2 regions of the Mediterraneibacter sp. 210702-DFI.3.120 genome follow, and region 1 is predicted to be linked to the other one. Evidence: riboswitches for the same ligand, from Rfam matches in the RefSeq annotation. Region 1 holds a riboswitch; the other holds the start of a gene.
The links. Region 1 has a riboswitch for lysine ahead of dapA (4-hydroxy-tetrahydrodipicolinate synthase). Riboswitches for the same ligand answer to the same signal wherever they lie in the genome.
Positions count from the first base shown of each region.

Region 2: linked by a shared signal. The riboswitch ahead of LI162_RS05090 (Na+/H+ antiporter NhaC family protein) and the one ahead of dapA (4-hydroxy-tetrahydrodipicolinate synthase) in region 1 are both predicted to bind lysine.

Region 1 covers NZ_JAJCNG010000001.1:20,133-28,937, forward strand. Annotated here, with positions in the region: gene LI162_RS00085 (xanthine dehydrogenase family protein molybdopterin-binding subunit) at 1-1,441, opposite strand, end outside; gene LI162_RS00090 ((2Fe-2S)-binding protein) at 1,444-1,938, opposite strand; gene LI162_RS00095 (FAD binding domain-containing protein) at 1,940-2,755, opposite strand; lysine riboswitch at 3,092-3,263, shown strand; gene dapA (4-hydroxy-tetrahydrodipicolinate synthase) at 3,463-4,347, shown strand; partial or broken gene LI162_RS15850 (PD-(D/E)XK nuclease domain-containing protein) at 4,426-4,737, opposite strand; tRNA gene LI162_RS00110 (tRNA-Trp) at 4,789-4,859, shown strand; gene LI162_RS00115 (hypothetical protein) at 5,367-5,516, opposite strand; gene LI162_RS00120 (CPBP family intramembrane glutamic endopeptidase) at 6,015-7,040, shown strand; gene LI162_RS00125 (hypothetical protein) at 7,323-7,508, shown strand; gene LI162_RS00130 (ABC transporter permease) at 7,537-8,805, opposite strand, start outside.
Region 2 covers NZ_JAJCNG010000006.1:109,531-118,335, reverse strand. Annotated here, with positions in the region: gene LI162_RS05110 (ABC transporter ATP-binding protein/permease) at 1-1,009, opposite strand, end outside; gene LI162_RS05105 (Hpt domain-containing protein) at 1,318-1,668, opposite strand; gene LI162_RS05100 (pyridoxamine kinase) at 1,693-2,526, opposite strand; gene LI162_RS05095 (phosphoribosylaminoimidazolesuccinocarboxamide synthase) at 2,914-3,789, shown strand; gene LI162_RS05090 (Na+/H+ antiporter NhaC family protein) at 3,908-5,542, opposite strand; lysine riboswitch at 5,683-5,851, opposite strand; gene LI162_RS05085 (hypothetical protein) at 6,010-7,206, opposite strand; gene LI162_RS05080 (7beta-hydroxysteroid dehydrogenase) at 7,395-8,189, opposite strand; gene LI162_RS05075 (YitT family protein) at 8,282-8,805, opposite strand, start outside.

The DNA of each region.
Region 1 (8,805 bases):
CGCTGCGTACTTTTCCATTTCCCATATCACGGTATGGATACTTTTCATCCCAGTTGATCATTTCTTTTGCTCTGGCAAGACATCTGTCGAGTGTACAGCTGTTTGTAACTTCGCCATAATAAGCCGGCATCTTATCGCCCTGGCGTACCATGTTCTTCTCACGAAGCACTGTCGGGTCCATTCCGAGAACTTCTGCAAGTTCATTTACAGCTGATTCTACAGCGAACTGTCCCTGTGTTGCTCCGTATCCACGGTAAGCTCCTGCTGACATAACATTTGTATAAACGACATCATATGTAAAGCGAAATGCTTCTGTCTTTCCATAAAGTGGAATGGATTTGTGACCGGAAAGACCTACGGTTGTCGGTCCGTGCTCACCAAATGCTCCAGTGTTGGAAAGTGTATAGAGATCGATTGCTTTAATATTTCCTTCTTTATCCGCTCCCAGACGTACATGAAGTTCCATCTCATGACGCGGTGAAGAAGCGATCAAAGACTCTTCTCTTGTGTAAATGATCTTCGCCGGTTTTCCTGTCTTCCATGTGACAAGTGCCGGATAAACTTCGGAAACTACAGTCTGCTTCGCACCGAATCCTCCACCGATTCTCGGCTTGATCACACGTACTTTGCTCTTCGGAATATCGAGTGCATGAGCAAGGATTCTTCTTGCATGGAACGGAACCTGTGTAGATGAAACGACATTTAATCTTCCGTATGCATCTAAATATGTATAAGTACGGAAAGTCTCCATCATCGCCTGCTGGTTCGCCTTTGTATGATAAACGCGATCGATCACGTGATCACATTTTGCAAGAACTGCTTCTACGTCTCCATCTCCACATACATCATGTGCACAGAGATTTCTCTTGTTGTCTGCGCCAACCGGGCAGAGGCTTCTCCAGTTATCTTCCGGATGCACAAGGATTGGATTATCCTTTGCTGTACGGAAATCAAGTACCGGTTCAAGAACCTCATACTGGATCTTCACAAGCTTCATCGCTTTCTTAACTGCTTCCTCTGAAGTTCCTGCCACGATTGCAGCTGCATCTCCAACGAAACGTACTCTCTGGTCAAGGATCAGACGGTCATACGGACTTGGTTCCGGATAGGTCTGACCAGCCATTGTAAATCTCTTATCCGGACAATCTTTATATGTAAGAACACATTCGATTCCAGGTACAGCCTCAGCACGTGCTGTGTTAATATCCTTAATTAATGCGTGTGCATATGGACTTCTGATCACTTTAACAATCAGACAGTCTGACGGTGCAAGGTCATTTGTATAAACACTTTTTCCTGTAACAAGTGCAGCAGCATCTTTCTTTACGACAGGACGGTTTACAATCTTCAGGGATTCTATAGCTTCTCCTTTTTCCTGATTGCTGTGGACAAATTCCGGTTTCTCAGGAATCAGATTCTGAACTTTATCTATTCTTTCCATTCTTACTCCTCCCCGCCCATTTTCTTTACTGTAATGTTAACTGCTGTATTTCTGACTTCCATATATTTCTGGATTGCACGAAGCTGTCCCATGTATCCTGTACAGCGGCACAGATTTCCTGCCAGATATTCTTTAATTTCTTCTATAGAAGGGCTCTTCAATTCACGGAACATTGCGAGCACGTTCATAATGAATCCAGGGGAACAGAATCCACACTGCTCTGCACCTTCCTGTGCAAGAAATGAGCCGAATTCTGCTGCTTCTTTCTCCACACCCTCAAGTGTTGTCACTTCATGTCCGTCAATGCTTGCTGCAAGAACAGAACATGACAGGCGGGATTTTCCGTCGATCCATACTGTACACAAACCACAGTTTGTTGTCTCGCATCCACATTTCACACTCTTACATCCAAGATCACGCAGAAGATTCAACAGGACTGTATCTGCAGCGATCTCTGTACTTACTTTCTTTCCATTCAGGGTAAACTGTACTTCCATCCTATTTCTCCTCCGCATTATATTCATCTAAAATTGAGCGCATCTCTCTGCGAAGCAGAACCTCCGCAAGGTGCTGTCTGTACTCCGCACTTCCGCGCATGTTGCTTCCATAAGTAAATTCTGCTGCCACACGTTTTGCATACTCTGTGAGCTGCTCGTCTGTAGCATCTTTCGGGATCTCCCACTGCTTTTCAAGCAATGCCGCTTTCATCGGTCTTGCTCCTACCGAAAAGAACCAGGACTCCTGACCTCTGTAAATTCCTGTTACGACAGAACATGTCAGTACCGGGAAATCTGTCTTTGTCTGACGAATTGATTCGTAACGGAATTTTCTCTTGCTCTTTCTGACAATCACAGATACAAGAATATCCTTATCTGCTTTTCTGTTTACAAACTCAGAAAGTCGAACAGTTCCTCCATTATATAATTCCACAAATGTATCCAGTGCCAGTAATGCAGTCAGCACATCAGAAAATCCGTATCTTCCATAGATACTGCCTCCAACTGTTGCCTGATTTCTAAACTGAACTCCAACAATATGACGAAGGCTTTCTGCAATTCCGTCCCCATAGAATTTTCTCAGCCCCTCATGCTCTTCCAGCTGGCGCAGTGTACACATTGCTCCAATGCGGAATACATGGTCTGTCTCCTCAATCTCATTCAAACCAAGTTCCGACATATCAATGATTGTCTTCACTCTTGCATTTCCTAATCTCATCCACATCATGCCGCCCATGATACGACTGTTTCTTGCCTGATTCAGCTCGTAAGCCTCCTCCAGTGTCTTAACTTTCACGTAATTACCGATTGTTAACACAGTAGGTCTCCTTCCTATCCACATACCTTTTCCAAGAATCGCGGTTCTCATCCTCGCAATTTTCTCTTGTTATCTTATGTCGTTTCTTGCGATTGTTTTTCAAAAAACAAACATACAAGCATAAAAAAAGTGCAAATGAAACAGCTTTGTCATTCACACATCTAGCGAATTAATGATATCATATATATAAGAAAAAAGTCAAAAAATCGGTTATACTTTATTATAATCAATTTTTATAAGGTGTACTTATAACCCGGGTACTATAAATAAGAAAGAAATCCAGAAACCATGTTGACATCATTGTACCCTCGGTGTTATTATTTGCTTAAACACGGAAACGTAGATAGAGGTTGCATTTTTCATAAGTAAGGTGACGGATGTGTCAGGAACAGAAGAACTCATCGGAAAGGGAAAGATGCCGAAAGGGTAAGAATCCTGAGTTCTTGTTCTTGGGCATGACGTGAATAGCGGCATGACTGTCATCGCAAGATGGAGAGCTATCTGAATTATACATAATGTATATTTGGGGACGGCGCATCTTGCCGTTTCTTTTATGTTTATTTACAGTTTACGCATTCTTGCATAGATGTATATTAAACAGTTACTGCTCATGGCTATTATAATTATCGTTCACAAGGAACTTATGCGCAATAACCTGCTATGACCAGTAATACTTTGTTTCACCATGTTGAAGGAGGATAAAAAGAATGGCAATTTTTAAAGGCGCAGGTGTAGCGATCGTTACTCCGATGAAAGAGAATCTTGAGGTCAATTATGACAAATTAGATGAGATGTTAGAGGAGCAGATTGCAGGCGGAACAGATGCGATCGTCATCTGTGGAACAACAGGTGAATCCGCTACTATGACAGAGGAAGAACATGCAGCAACAACCCGTTTTGCAATTGAGCGTGTGAACCACCGTATCCCGGTCATCGCCGGAACAGGTTCTAATTGTACAAGAACAGCGATCCAGTTGTCCAAAGAAGCTCAGGAAGATGGAGCTGACGGACTTCTGCTCGTTACACCATATTATAATAAAGCAACACAGAACGGACTGATTGCTCATTACACAGCTATTTGTAATGAAGTAAATATTCCGGCGATTCTGTACAATGTACCAAGCCGTACAGGATGTGGACTTCAGCCACAGACAGTTGCAACACTTGTGAAAGATGTTGAGAACATCGTAGGTATTAAAGAAGCATCTGGAAATATCAGCACAGTTGCACAGATCATGCATCTTTGTGATGGCAACGTTGATCTTTACTCAGGAAATGATGATCAGGTTGTACCGCTTCTCGCACTTGGCGGAATCGGAGTTATCTCCGTTCTCTCCAACGTAGCTCCGGCTTACGTGCATGACATGTGCTACAAATTCTTCTCAGGAGATATCGCAGGTAGCCGCAAGATGCAGTTAGATGCACTTCCACTGGTTGATGCTCTCTTCTGTGAAGTGAACCCGATCCCGGTTAAGGCTGCTCTTAACATGATGGGAAAAGAAGTTGGAACTCTTAGAGCACCTCTGACAGAGATGGAAGATGCACATAAAGAAGTTCTGAAAAAAGCAATGATGGATCTTGGAATTCTGTAAGAGAACAAAGAAAGGAAGAAGTGATTTTGAGGTCGCTTCTTCCTTTTTTATAATTGCCTGATCCGGCGTTTCTCTTGGTATTAACATCACATCATATCGCCCGTAACCGCTTTCTCTGTTGGACTTTACTTCATAACGATCTCTTAATTCTACCAAAAGTCCCAGAACGAATCCATGATAGAAACGCTCCGGCTGACTTTTTCCTGACGTATGTCTTCCTGTATCAAAACTGCTGAATGTAGCTAGTGCAACTTCATTCATATAAGTATTCATCTCTTTCACATTCCCCCAAAGCATCGCTTTGATAAATGCGTTATAATTTGATTCAGAATTAGAGAACCATCCTTGAAACATTTCTTGAATTTTCTTTATTTTTTTCTTGACATTCATCACTCCATAAGGTATACTTAACAAGTCGCTTGAGTTAAGCGACAACTGAATAGGGGATTGGTCAAATGGTATGATAGGGGTCTCCAAAACCTTTGGTGGGAGTTCGATTCTCTCATCCCCTGTATTAAAAAGCCTTAGAAACCGCGTAAAATCGCTGTTTTAAGGCTTTTTCTTTTTTTCCAAAAAGCAAAGGTAATCAAAAAGGTAATCAACCGCATGTTCGAAACATCTGAAGAAGGAGGAAATCTTGCACAAATGCGTCTCATATGGTACCAAAAAGACCTACTTTGCTAAAAATTTAATTATTTTAAATGATATTTTAAAGATACAAATAAAAAGAAATGCCTTAGCAGATTAATTCATATTCACATAAACATGAAGAATACTGTTAGGGCATTTCTTTTTTATCCAGATATTAACACAAGGGTATCAAAATACAATAAAACAAAGTTGATTGATCTATTCTTAAAAATAGCCACTTTCCCTCAAAACATCTATAATTCTCTTTTCCTCTATTAAGTAGATACCTTATATGAGTCTTATACAACTAATAACAAGAAATAATTGAAGAATATCCAACTCTTTAAAAAAGAGGATTTTTATTGAACATGCTAGATTTTAGATTAGAGTTATAAAATATTATTATCTTTATCATTTTTAATAATCTTGTAAGCTTCCAAAATTCCTTGCTTTACTGCAGATTTAATAATAAATACTAGTAACGGAATTATAAAAAAAATAATGATTAAAGCAATAAATAGTATCATTTGTAAATCCATAGAAAACTCCATTTCTAATAACTATAGTAAGTGTTTCAAATTTATCAGATTTATTCTAGTATAACATACTATTAATGAATGTAAAGAAAAATATTCCTAAGAACAACCTTTAATGGTCATAGTACCGTTAGTTCTTTTTCCTGCTTTTTGATGTCGTTCTCTTTTCAAAATAATATTCCCCTTTCCGTCATGACTACTCTGCAGATATAACGGAAAGCTGCGTCTACTCAAGTAGTAAGCCATTAAAAATCTGTTGATTGATACAAGTTCGAGGGAATGGGGAGCGAAATCCCCATCAAGATTGCCAGGTATCCTGATTTCCAAAAGGAAATTAGAGTTACTCAAGGGCGCATCTTGCCCTTGTTTAATAAAAGATTCGTTATGCTTTGCAGTAAATCAATGTTTTAAGTTTTCTCCAATTTGGAGAATAACCTGTGCCTAAGTGTCTAAAGTATGATATCATGTAAGTAACAAATTAGAAGTTACAAGGAAGGAATTATGAAATTTATGCAAACAGAGAAAAAACAGCTTTTGATCTATGTGATTATAGCATACGGTATCACATATGTAATGGGACTTCTGATGTGGTATGGCTATGGAAAAGGTCTTGATCTCAGCGCTTTTCCAAATGCGCAGATGCTGTATCCAGCAGCAGGTGTGATGATGGCTTATTTAATTACCAAAAAAGGAGATAAAAATCTTCCAACGGCTTTTTACATATTCTTTGTAGCTCTCACGGCGGTGCTGGTTGTCTGCACGGCGGCTTCTGTTCTGGCTCCCCAAAATAGAGATCTGATGAGCATGCCATATTCTCAGTGGGCACCGATCATGGAGTACGTTATAATAGGTGGCAGCGTTATTTTCTGGATTCTTCTTCTGCAATCCGGTAAAGAAAAGCGCAGATCCTATGGACTGAACAGCGAACATTGGAATATATCTATTCGTATGATCCTGTTGTTTATTGGATTATATCTTCTCAGATTTGTGATTGCCTGTGCTCTGAGCGGCCAGCTTTCTGAATTTGGCAAAATAATGGCAAATCCTACTACCTGGATCATATTTTTTACTGTTTTGGTAAACTTTTTCCTGTCAGTAGTGGCATTCTTTGGAGAAGAATACGGATGGAGATATTATCTTCAGCCTCTTCTTCAGAAAAAATTTGGACTAAAAGGCGGCGTAATCCTTTTGGGCTGTGTGTGGGCTGTATGGCATCTGCCAATAGACTTCTTCTATTACACTACGCCGGATATGGGGCTGGCGGCTCTGGCAAGCCAGTTTATTACCTGTATTTCACTGGGGATTTTTATGGCATATACTTATATGAAAACCCAGAATATCTGGGTTCCGATAATTATTCATTTTCTGAACAATAATATGGTGGTAGTTTTTTCAGGAACGTACTCTGCGGATGTACTTCAGAATCAGCAAATCCACTGGGGAGATATTCCTGTGGCACTGGTAATGAATCTGCTGATCTTTGGATGGGTGATCTTTCTGAAGTCATTTAAGGAGAAAAAAGCATAATATTGAATTCATTCAAATCATTTAGAACAATTTGCAGGAGTACCGGCATTTTTAGGAATAGTTATTTAAATTTCATGTATTGCAGATTGGATGATATTTGCAAAAATTGAAGTGGCATAACTTATAATAGGTTAATCATAATTGTAATCAAAAATCACTGCCCATTCTGTGGCAAATCATTAAGGGTTGTACCTATAAATAGTGAAGAATATTGTCCACACTGTGGTTGTAAAATAGAACAGGAGCATAAGAAAATTCCAGTTTGATGAGGAGGTGCTTTTCATGAAAAAGAGTATATCAAGGATTATCGGTGTGATAATGTTAATTATAGCTATTGTATTTATAATGTTTGCATTGAACCATCCAGAAAAGAGTTTCCCTTGGAACAATACAATTACTTGGTTACTGTATGGTGTATATTTTCTTGTGACAGTAGTGCTGCTTATTGCTCCGAAGATGAAAAAGTGAAGGCAAAACACAGTGTCTAGACATCGTATCAATGCGAATCCTTTTCTTCACCGCAAAAACCAACAACAAAATGGGTAACCAGAACATTAACCACTAAAAGTGATAGCATTATTCCTGCGATAATAAGAATCGGCCAACGGAATGTGAAATATGACAATTTATTTTCCATATAAATCTTTACCCCAACCAAAGCTGCCATTCCTACAGTAAATAACAATCCCACCACACACATAAAATAATAACTTCCTTCTCCAAAGAGCATTAATTTCATTTGCTTATCGGTCATTCCAATACTTTTCATTACATCAAACTCTTTTCGTCGAGCGTACATCCCAGTGAATACAACGTTACAATAATTGGTCAATCCAGCAATGAATAATATGATACTTACAGCACCTAAGAGAATTCGATTTCCTCGCATATATGTTTCTTTTTGCTGCATCAGGTCTGATTTACAGATAACAAAAACTCCTGCTTCGCCGGTTCCTTCATCCATTGATACTTCTGTCATTTCGGATCGTTTTTTATTTTCCTCGGAGACCAGCTCGCTGATCTGTGTTTTCACATAAGGTTCTTTTTCCGGATTGGCAGTTAATTCCATTGTTAATATCTTTTTCTCAGTTGGTATCTTTTGAAAGCCTTTCTCACTGATAAAATAGTATAAGCTGCCTTCTCCATGCCAGGATTGATTTATTTCCGGGAAATCATCGTTTTGCCGATCCAAATAACCACATAGAGTAAATGTTTCAGATTCTTTTTGAGGGAATTCGTCTTCCTGTTGTTTCTCTTTATTCTCAGAATTACTTTGTTCTTTTCTACGAATCGCATCTTCTCTTGAAAGCAAAGTTTTAAAGTATACCGGTTCGCCAATTGCTTCATCTGCAAGTTTTTGCTGTTCCGGGGACAGCATATGATCATGTATGATCAGCACACCATTTCCTTCTTCCAAAGATTTCAAATCAATATTGAGTTGATTATCCTGAACGTATTTCTTAAGCGACAAGATTTGATTTTCATTTAAAATCTGCACCGTATCCCACCAGAATACTTCCACCATATTGTCATTTGTAAGATTCGAAAGCCCTTCATCATAAGGACGGATGCCCTTTCTGGACATAACTGTAGTTACATAAGCTCCTTCGATCAGATTAGAATTCTCCCAATCGATACCATCTATCTTGTGTAATTTTTTCTCCAACTCTTGAGAGATTGGTGAAAATTCATCATAATCGTTATCATACAACAGTTCCACACCATCTCCCTGCGTCAGCAAAGGATCCACATCGATTTCTCTTGT
Region 2 (8,805 bases), on a different contig from region 1:
ACTTCTCTTTGTCTGTTTTTTTATCATCCGCAGAAGCACTGTCCATCCCGACCATCATGGATGTCAGATCAAAGCCTGTACTTTGTATCTGCAGCGGATATTCTGAAAGTGTCTCTTCCTCTACGTTCTGAATATATTGATTCACACCTGTAGATAGAGACAGAATTAATGCAATTCCGATAATTCCGATTGAACCTGCAAATGAAGTCAGAAGCGTTCGTGCCTTCTTTGTCTTCAGATTGTTAAAGCTCAAAGCTAATGCTGTCAGAAATGACATCGAGGATTTTCCCATATTCCTGTGTTCTGCCGCTCCCATCGTCGTTTCATCTACTTCAAACGGATCTGTATCTGAACGGATCACACCATCTTTTAATGTAACGATTCTTGTCGCATACTGCTCTGCAAGCTCCGGATTATGTGTAACCATAACAACCAGACGGTCTTTCGCTACTTCCTGAAGAAGATCCATGACCTGCACACTTGTATCACTGTCCAGTGCACCTGTCGGTTCATCTGCAAGCAGGATATCCGGATCATTCACTAATGCCCGGGCAATCGCAACACGCTGCATCTGTCCTCCGGACATCTGACTTGGGCGCTTGTGAAGCTGCGCACCTAATCCAACCTTTTCAAGCGCTTCTGTCGCACGTTTCCTTCTCTCAGACTTGCCAATCCCCGAAATCGTAAGTGCCAGTTCAACATTTGCCAGAACAGTCTGATGCGGAATCAGATTATAACTCTGGAAAACAAATCCTATCGTATGATTACGATAAGAATCCCAGTCTCTGTCTTTATATTTCTTCGTTGATATTCCATTGATGATCAGGTCTCCGCTGTCATACCGATCCAAACCGCCAATGATATTCAGAAGCGTTGTCTTTCCCGAACCACTCGGTCCCAGAATAGCAACAAATTCATTATCTCTGAGATTCAGACTGACATCATCCAATGCTTTCTGTATCAGATTACCTGTTCGATATTCCTTGCAAATATGTTGTATCTGAAGCATGCCTTCTCTCCTTTTCCAATCACTATTCAGCCATTATTTTACTATTCTACACCCTGCTTGGATGAATTGTCATTCACTTTATAAGGATTTTTCTTGATTTCTATACATTTTTTCCATAATGTGGTTAGATAGTATGTAATACACGAGAGCATTGAAGGAATTTATCATGAAAACATATAAAAAACCTGTTATTTCCGTTGATACAGGCCTTGCTGAAGGAGTATACGCTGCAAGTGGTGCAACTATAAAAACTGCCAGCAGATAAATTTCTACTGGCAGGAAAAATTTATATTTTTTCAATTGTCTTCTTAACATAATCCTTTAATTGCTTCTATTGTTCGGGTATATTCTCGTTCTACTTCTTCAAACATCTCTGTAGTGTTTTCTTTGATTTCTTTGTCTCGAAGCTCTTCTGTTAATGCTGAGCTGACCTCGAATAACTTTGTAAATCCAAGATTCATGCACACGCCTTTCAATGTATGTGCACTTCGGAATGCGAGTTCTGCATCCTGATTTTCAAGTCCTTCTTTTAATCCCTGGAAACTTGTATCATCCAAAAACTTCAATACAAATTTACGGACCAGTGTTTCACTTCCAAGTCTTCTCATCACATCATCATAGTTACTATCCATTACTTCATAGCATTCTTCTAAATTCATTTTTGTTTACTCCTTAATTTTCTTTTATTTCAATAGTCCCATTAATTCTTCAAAACAGACACCATCCGTCAACGGAATTTCCATTTCAATTGACTTTTGTATGCACTTCTTTATAAATGCGGATGCCTTTCGGACAGATTTTGTAAATTCCACTCCATTAACTGCATCTGCTGCAATGATTGCAGAGAAAATATCTCCCGTACCACATCTGGAATGTCCTACTTTATGTGTACGGATCATCTCGTATCCTTTGCTTTTTTCATAGCACAGGTTGGACACATACGTTTTCTGTGGAATTCCTGTAATCACAACTTTTTCTGGTCCGGTCTGCACAATCTGTTCTGCCATCTTTGCCAGCTCTCTCGTTGTCCACCGTTCCTTATATGGTGTTCCTGTCAGGATACATGCCTCTGTCACATTTGGAACAACTACATCCGCATAGCGGACTAATTGAATCATCTGTCTGCACATTTCTTCCGTATAAGTCGAATATGCCTCCCCATTGTCCCCCATCACCGGATCGATCACAGCCACTGTATTCTCGTCTCTAAAATACTGGATAAACTCACTGACAATCCGAATCTGTTCTGCTGATCCCAAAAACCCAGTACAAATTCCTTCGAACTTCAGATCCAGCTTCTTCCATTGTCCAATATATGCTTCCATATTTGATGTATAATCTGTAAAATAATAATCTTCATATGCGGTATGATTTGAAAAAATCGAGGTAGGCACTGCACAACACTGCACTTTCAGCATTGAAATAATCGGCATCTGTACCGCAATTGAGCATCTGCCAAAGCCTGTAAAGTCATTGATCAGCGCAATTTTTTTCTGTTGATTATGATTCTGCATCATTCTATTCCCTCGTTTCTTCTATATAAATAGATATACCAATTTAATTTAATTACAATATGTCATAGATGTCAATATTTCTTTTTACTATTTTCTTTCACCTTCTGTGTAACTGCCTTTTCTACTATAATAATTTCTTATTAAATAATATCTGATTTGTTTATGATACCTCAAAAACATTCTGTTTTTTTTACTTTTCACTCAACGTATTCCACAATCACTCTCTTTATTTTTCCGTTGTTTTTATACAAAAAACACAATTTTCCACTTTTTCCCTTCTTCAATGATTTTTCACACCTCTCTTCCCACGTTTTCAGCCCGCTTGACAGTTTCCCCTAAAAAGTGTACGGTTACGTTGTAAATTCTAAGAAAATTCTATGAGGTGAAAAAATGCAGGAATTAAAACCAATCAAAGAAGGTAAAGTTCGTGAAATTTATGATAATGGAGACAGCTTAATCATGGTTGCTACAGACCGCATCAGCTGCTTTGACGTGATTCTCAACAATGAAGTTACAAAGAAAGGAACTGTCCTGACTCAGATGTCCAAATTCTGGTTTGATCTGACAGAAGACATTCTTCCTAACCACATGCTCTCTGTTGATGTAAAAGATATGCCGGAGTTCTTCCAGCAGGAAAAATATGATGGAAAATCTATGATGTGTAAGAAACTCGAAATGCTTCCGATCGAGTGTATCGTTCGTGGTTATATCACTGGAAGTGGCTGGGAAAGCTATAAAGAAAACGGAACTGTTTGTGGAATCACACTTCCGGAAGGATTAAAGGAATCTGACAAACTTCCTGAACCAATCTATACGCCTTCCACAAAGGCTGAAATCGGAGATCACGATGAGAACATTTCATTCGAGCAGAGCGTTGATCACCTTGAAAAATATTATCCTGGAAGAGGACGTGAACTCGCTGAGAAACTTCGCGACAACACAATTGCTCTCTATAAGAAATGTGCCGAATATGCTCTGAGCAAAGGTATCATTATTGCAGATACAAAATTTGAGTTCGGACTTGATGAAAATGGAAATATGGTAATTGGAGATGAGATGCTCACTCCTGACAGTTCCCGTTTCTGGCCTGCTGACGGTTATGAAGCCGGACATGGACAGCCATCTTTTGACAAACAGTTTGCCCGTGACTGGCTGAAAGCAAATCCGGACAACGACTGGACACTTCCACAGGAAATTGTAGATAAGACGATTGAGAAATACCTTCAGGCATATAAGATGCTGACAGGAAAAGATCTGGATAAATAAGATTTCATAAAACAAACAGGGACGAAATGAACCGCTTAACAAGCTTTTCATTTCGTCCTTTTTTACTACATTTCTGTAAAAAGAAAACGAGGATCAACTCCTCGCTTTCTTCTGGTTTTTAGTTTGTTGTTTTCACCCTACCTGTGTGATCTTTTGTGATTGCTTTGATTGCAAGCAGAACTCCAATCTGCAGAGCAATTCCGATCACGAGACAGATGACTGCATTCTGCAAGATACCTGCGATCACATATGTAATACAGGAAACTGCTGCTACAGTCATTGCATATGGAAGCTGCGTGGATACATGATTTACATGATTACACTGCGCTCCTGCGGATGCCATGATTGTTGTATCTGAAATAGGTGAACAATGATCTCCGCAAACTGCTCCGGCCATACAAGCTGAGATTGAGATGATCATCATTGTCTCGTTCGTACCCTGGAATACTGCAACTACGATTGGAATCAGAATTCCGAATGTTCCCCAGGAAGTACCTGTTGCAAATGCAAGGAAACATCCTACAAGGAAGATGATTGCTGGGAGAAGGTTCATCAATCCGCCTGCTGCTGAATTCATTACAGAAGCTACGAACGGAGCTGCTCCGAGACTGTCTGTCATTGCTTTCAGAGTCCATGCGAATGTAAGAATCAGGATAGCCGGAACCATTGCCTTAAATCCTTCCGGAATGCAAGCCATAGAATCCGAAAAACGAAGAACTTTTCTTACTGCATAAAAAACAATTGTGATCACCATTGCAAAGAAACTTCCAAGCATCAGTCCAACCGATGCATCACTTCCGGAGAAAGCCTCTACAAAGCCTGTTCCTGAGAAGAACCCACCAGAATAAATCATACCAATGACACAGCATACAATAAGTGACAGAATCGGGAATACAAGATCGATTACTTTTCCTTTATTGTAAATCGCATTTTCGGATGTATTTTCAAATGGTCTGTCTCCTGTTGTAAAAAGATCCCCTTCAATCGCATTTTTCTCATGCGCCTTCATCGGACCATAATCCTCTTTTGCAAGAACCAGTGTTACCATCATTATAACTGTAAGAATTGCATAATAGTTATATGGGATTGCACGAATAAAAATTGAAAATCCATCCTCCCCTTTAACAAATCCTGTTACTGCTGCTGCCCAGGAAGAAATTGGTGCAATAATGCAGATTGGCGCTGCTGTAGCATCGATCAGATATGCGAGTTTCGCACGGGATACATTGTGGCTGTCTGTTACCGGACGCATAACGCTCCCAACTGTAAGGCAGTTAAAATAATCATCAATAAAAATCAGCACTCCAAGTGCGATTGTTGCAAGCTGTGCACCCGCTCTTGTCTTGATATGCTCTTTCGCCCAGCGTCCGAATGCTGCAGAACCACCGGCTTTATTCATCATACATACCATAACACCAAGAATTACCAGAAATACTAGAATACCCATATTGTAAGAATCTGTAAGTACTCCCACTACTCCATCCTGAAATACATGTAAAATTGTAGCTTCCGGTTTAAATCCTGACCAAAATGCACCTCCGATCAAAATTCCAACGAATAAGGAGCTGTAAACTTCCTTTGTAATAAGTGCCAGTACGATTGCAACGACCGGCGGCACCAGAGACCAGATTGTTGCATAGAGCTGAGGTACATACTCGGCAGATGTATCTGCGGCAAATACTGTTGTTGAACTACAGCACAGAATGAGCAGAGACATCAGAAACACATACCCCATTTTTCTTTTGTTTCTCATTTCCTTTTTTCCTTTCCTGTAAACTTATGTTTGTTAAGTTTGTGTGTAAGCATAGTGGGTTTTGCCTGGGATTCTCTAAACGCAAAAAATGCCATAGGCACTCTCTGCTGGTGAGTCACCCATGGCATAATAATTCTAGCGTCATCGATAGCTCTCCACACCTGTGACAGTCCGGCGTATCTTCTACATCCGGCCCAGGAATCATATCTGGGAATATCATTCCTTCGGCGGCTTCTCCTTTCTCTCACTGACAGTCTTCCCAAGACTCTCGTCAGCGGGTACTCATATCACCGCGCCTCTATCAAACGTTACTATATTATCACATTCTATTTAAAAAAGCCAGACTTATTTTATAATAGTTTTCATTTTTATATTTCTACATTTTTATTAAACTCCTATTAAATAAAGTAATAGCTGTCAATACTCTCATATCAACAGCTATCACTTTCGTTTCCTACACTATAAAATTAGTTTGTTCGAAATCCGCTCAGTACATGATATATTCCCGTCTTTGAAGGCATCCCTGCAAATCCTTCCTGATTTTCCAACAATAACATCGTTCCGTCTGTTGAAATATAAATACGATAATCTTCTGACCAGTTAACAGGATTTTCTCCCTCATAATACCATTCACCACCTGTCCGCGTACTTTGTATAGACAAATAAGGATGTCCATCCTGCTGCGTACATGACCAGGTTCCTTCATAAATTTCATAAATGATATCACTATAGTCTTCTATTCCGTATTCTTTCTCACTCCAGGAAATACGTGCATATCCGTTGTCTAATAATTCTACAAAATAATCTCCAAATATATCACTATTATACTCATCTACTCCGAATTCCCAACAGCTGCCTATCAGATCTGCTTCCTGTATGTTCTCATGTACATCTCCATACCAATCTGTAAAACGACTTGCATCACATGCTTTATAGTCTGTAAAATCCTTTGCCTGCTCTACATTATTCTCCGTTGTTGGCAGCCAGACATGTCCATCTGTTCCCATCATCGGCACCCAGTCAGCCTGATATCCGGCTTCTGTTCCCATAGATACCATAGTTCCACCAATACCTTCGTTCTCCCCATTACACATTACCAGGAACGGTTCGCCTGTCTCAGACTGATATAAACTCTCCACAATCTCCGATATCCCTGTGTCATAATTCAATTCCATTCGACCTACACTAACCGGATCCTCGCCACTTCGAGGTACAATGCAGAAAAGCTCCGCCGGACCATGTCCACAGATTCGATCCGTACCGATTTCTTTAATAAATGTCATTTTACTTAACAGGTCAGGATACTTCTTTTCAATCCATTCCTGCACATGATCAACATAATCCGCCTCAACATATCCCAGGTATGCTACTGCAAATTGCTGTAATGTGCCATCCATACTCTTTCGTAGATTCGCAAGAGACTCCTCTGGACTGATAGGCTTATCTGTATCTGTTGTTTCAGGCTTTTTCCCCGAATCCGGTTTCTTTGTTTTCTTCTGTTTCTTTGATTCCGCATCCTCCTTTTCTTCTTTCGAATCACCCAGCCTTATCTGCCCTAATCCCGGTATGTCAATTTTTATCTGACAGCCCGTCAAGGTAAACATAAGCAGCAGACAAATCATTCCTGTTACAATTCGTCTAATTCTCTTTTTCATAGTTCTCATAAAAAGTTTCCTCCTATCCGTTCTAAACAATTATTGGAAACTCCTATTCCTTAACTTTATCTTACCATATCGTTATCATTAAAGATACTTAAAGTTATATATTTCCCATAAACAAAATAGCTGCTTCCCCTACTCAGAGAAACAGCTACTATAATCACTGAAAGATGATTCATCTAAAATCTGATTTTTTAGTTGTTAGAATAGAATGAACCCATATAACGGATATATTCATCATCTGTTTTATTTGCCTGCCAATTATGAACATTTGCTTTATTGTGCTCACCTGCAATAACAGAAAGAGATTTTCCAAGATTGTCAAATGCTTCCTCTACACAAGCTTCCGGTGTCATAGCTGTCTTCATAACAGCTTCTCCTGCTGGACCGCCTGGAAGATTGCTTAACAAACTTGGTGTAATTGTTGTTCCTAACGTAATAACCTCAACGTCTACATTTGTACTCTCACATTCTGCTGCCACAGCTTCTGTCAGTTTCTTAATGTAAGATTTTCCTGCACCATACTGTGCGTTATATGGTGAACTACTGATTGCTGTCAAAGAAGACACATTGATTACAGCTCCACGATCCTGCTTTGCAAAGATTCCCATGTAATGATAGAAACATTTCAAGAATGTCATAACATTAACATTGATCATCTGCTCATGCTTCTCCCATGGAGTATCCTGCAATTTTCCAAATGTATGGAAACATGCAACATAACTCATGAATCCCATATCAAGGTCTTTTGTTGCTTCAAAAATCTTGTCAGTACAGTCGGACTGTGCAAAATCTGCACGGATAACCATGTGATCCACACCATATGTTTCGCTGATACTCTTTCCAAGCTCCTGAAGTTTCTCTTCTCTTCTTCCTACCAGGACAACACTCATTCCCTCAGATGCGATTTTCTCTGCAAATGCTTTTCCAACGCCTTCTGTTGCTCCAAGGATGATACCCCACTCACCATACTTTTCTCTTAATGTCATTACTTTTTCCTCCTAGTTTACCGATTTAAAAACCGAAATATAATATAACACATATTGATAGAAATAACAATCAAAAACAGTATATTTTTCTATTATTCGTCATTATTACTAGAGAAAATGTCAGCCACCTCACTAATAATAATAAACGCTGCTGGATCAATGTCGTGAACAATATCTTTCATTCGAATCACCTGATATCTGTTCACCACAAAATACAACATTGCTTTATCGCGATTAGAGTATCCGCCTTTGGCGCTGACACGCGTAATACCGCTTCCAAATGTTTCTGTCAACACCTTGCATATCTCATGCGGCCACTCTGTCACAATAATTGCACACTTTGCTCTGTCGATACCTTCTACAATAAAGTCAACCGTCTTCAATGCTGCGGAATACGCAACGATCGAATACAATGGAAGCACCCAACTCTGAAGTACACATCCACAGATAATATATAAAATAATATTATATACCATAACAAATGTTCCTACTGTAACGCCTGCACGTTTTGCAAAAATAACCGCCATAACTTCGATACCATCCATCGCACCGCCATAGCGAATCGCAAGACCGCTTCCAATTCCGGAGATCACACCTCCAAACAGCGCACATAGCA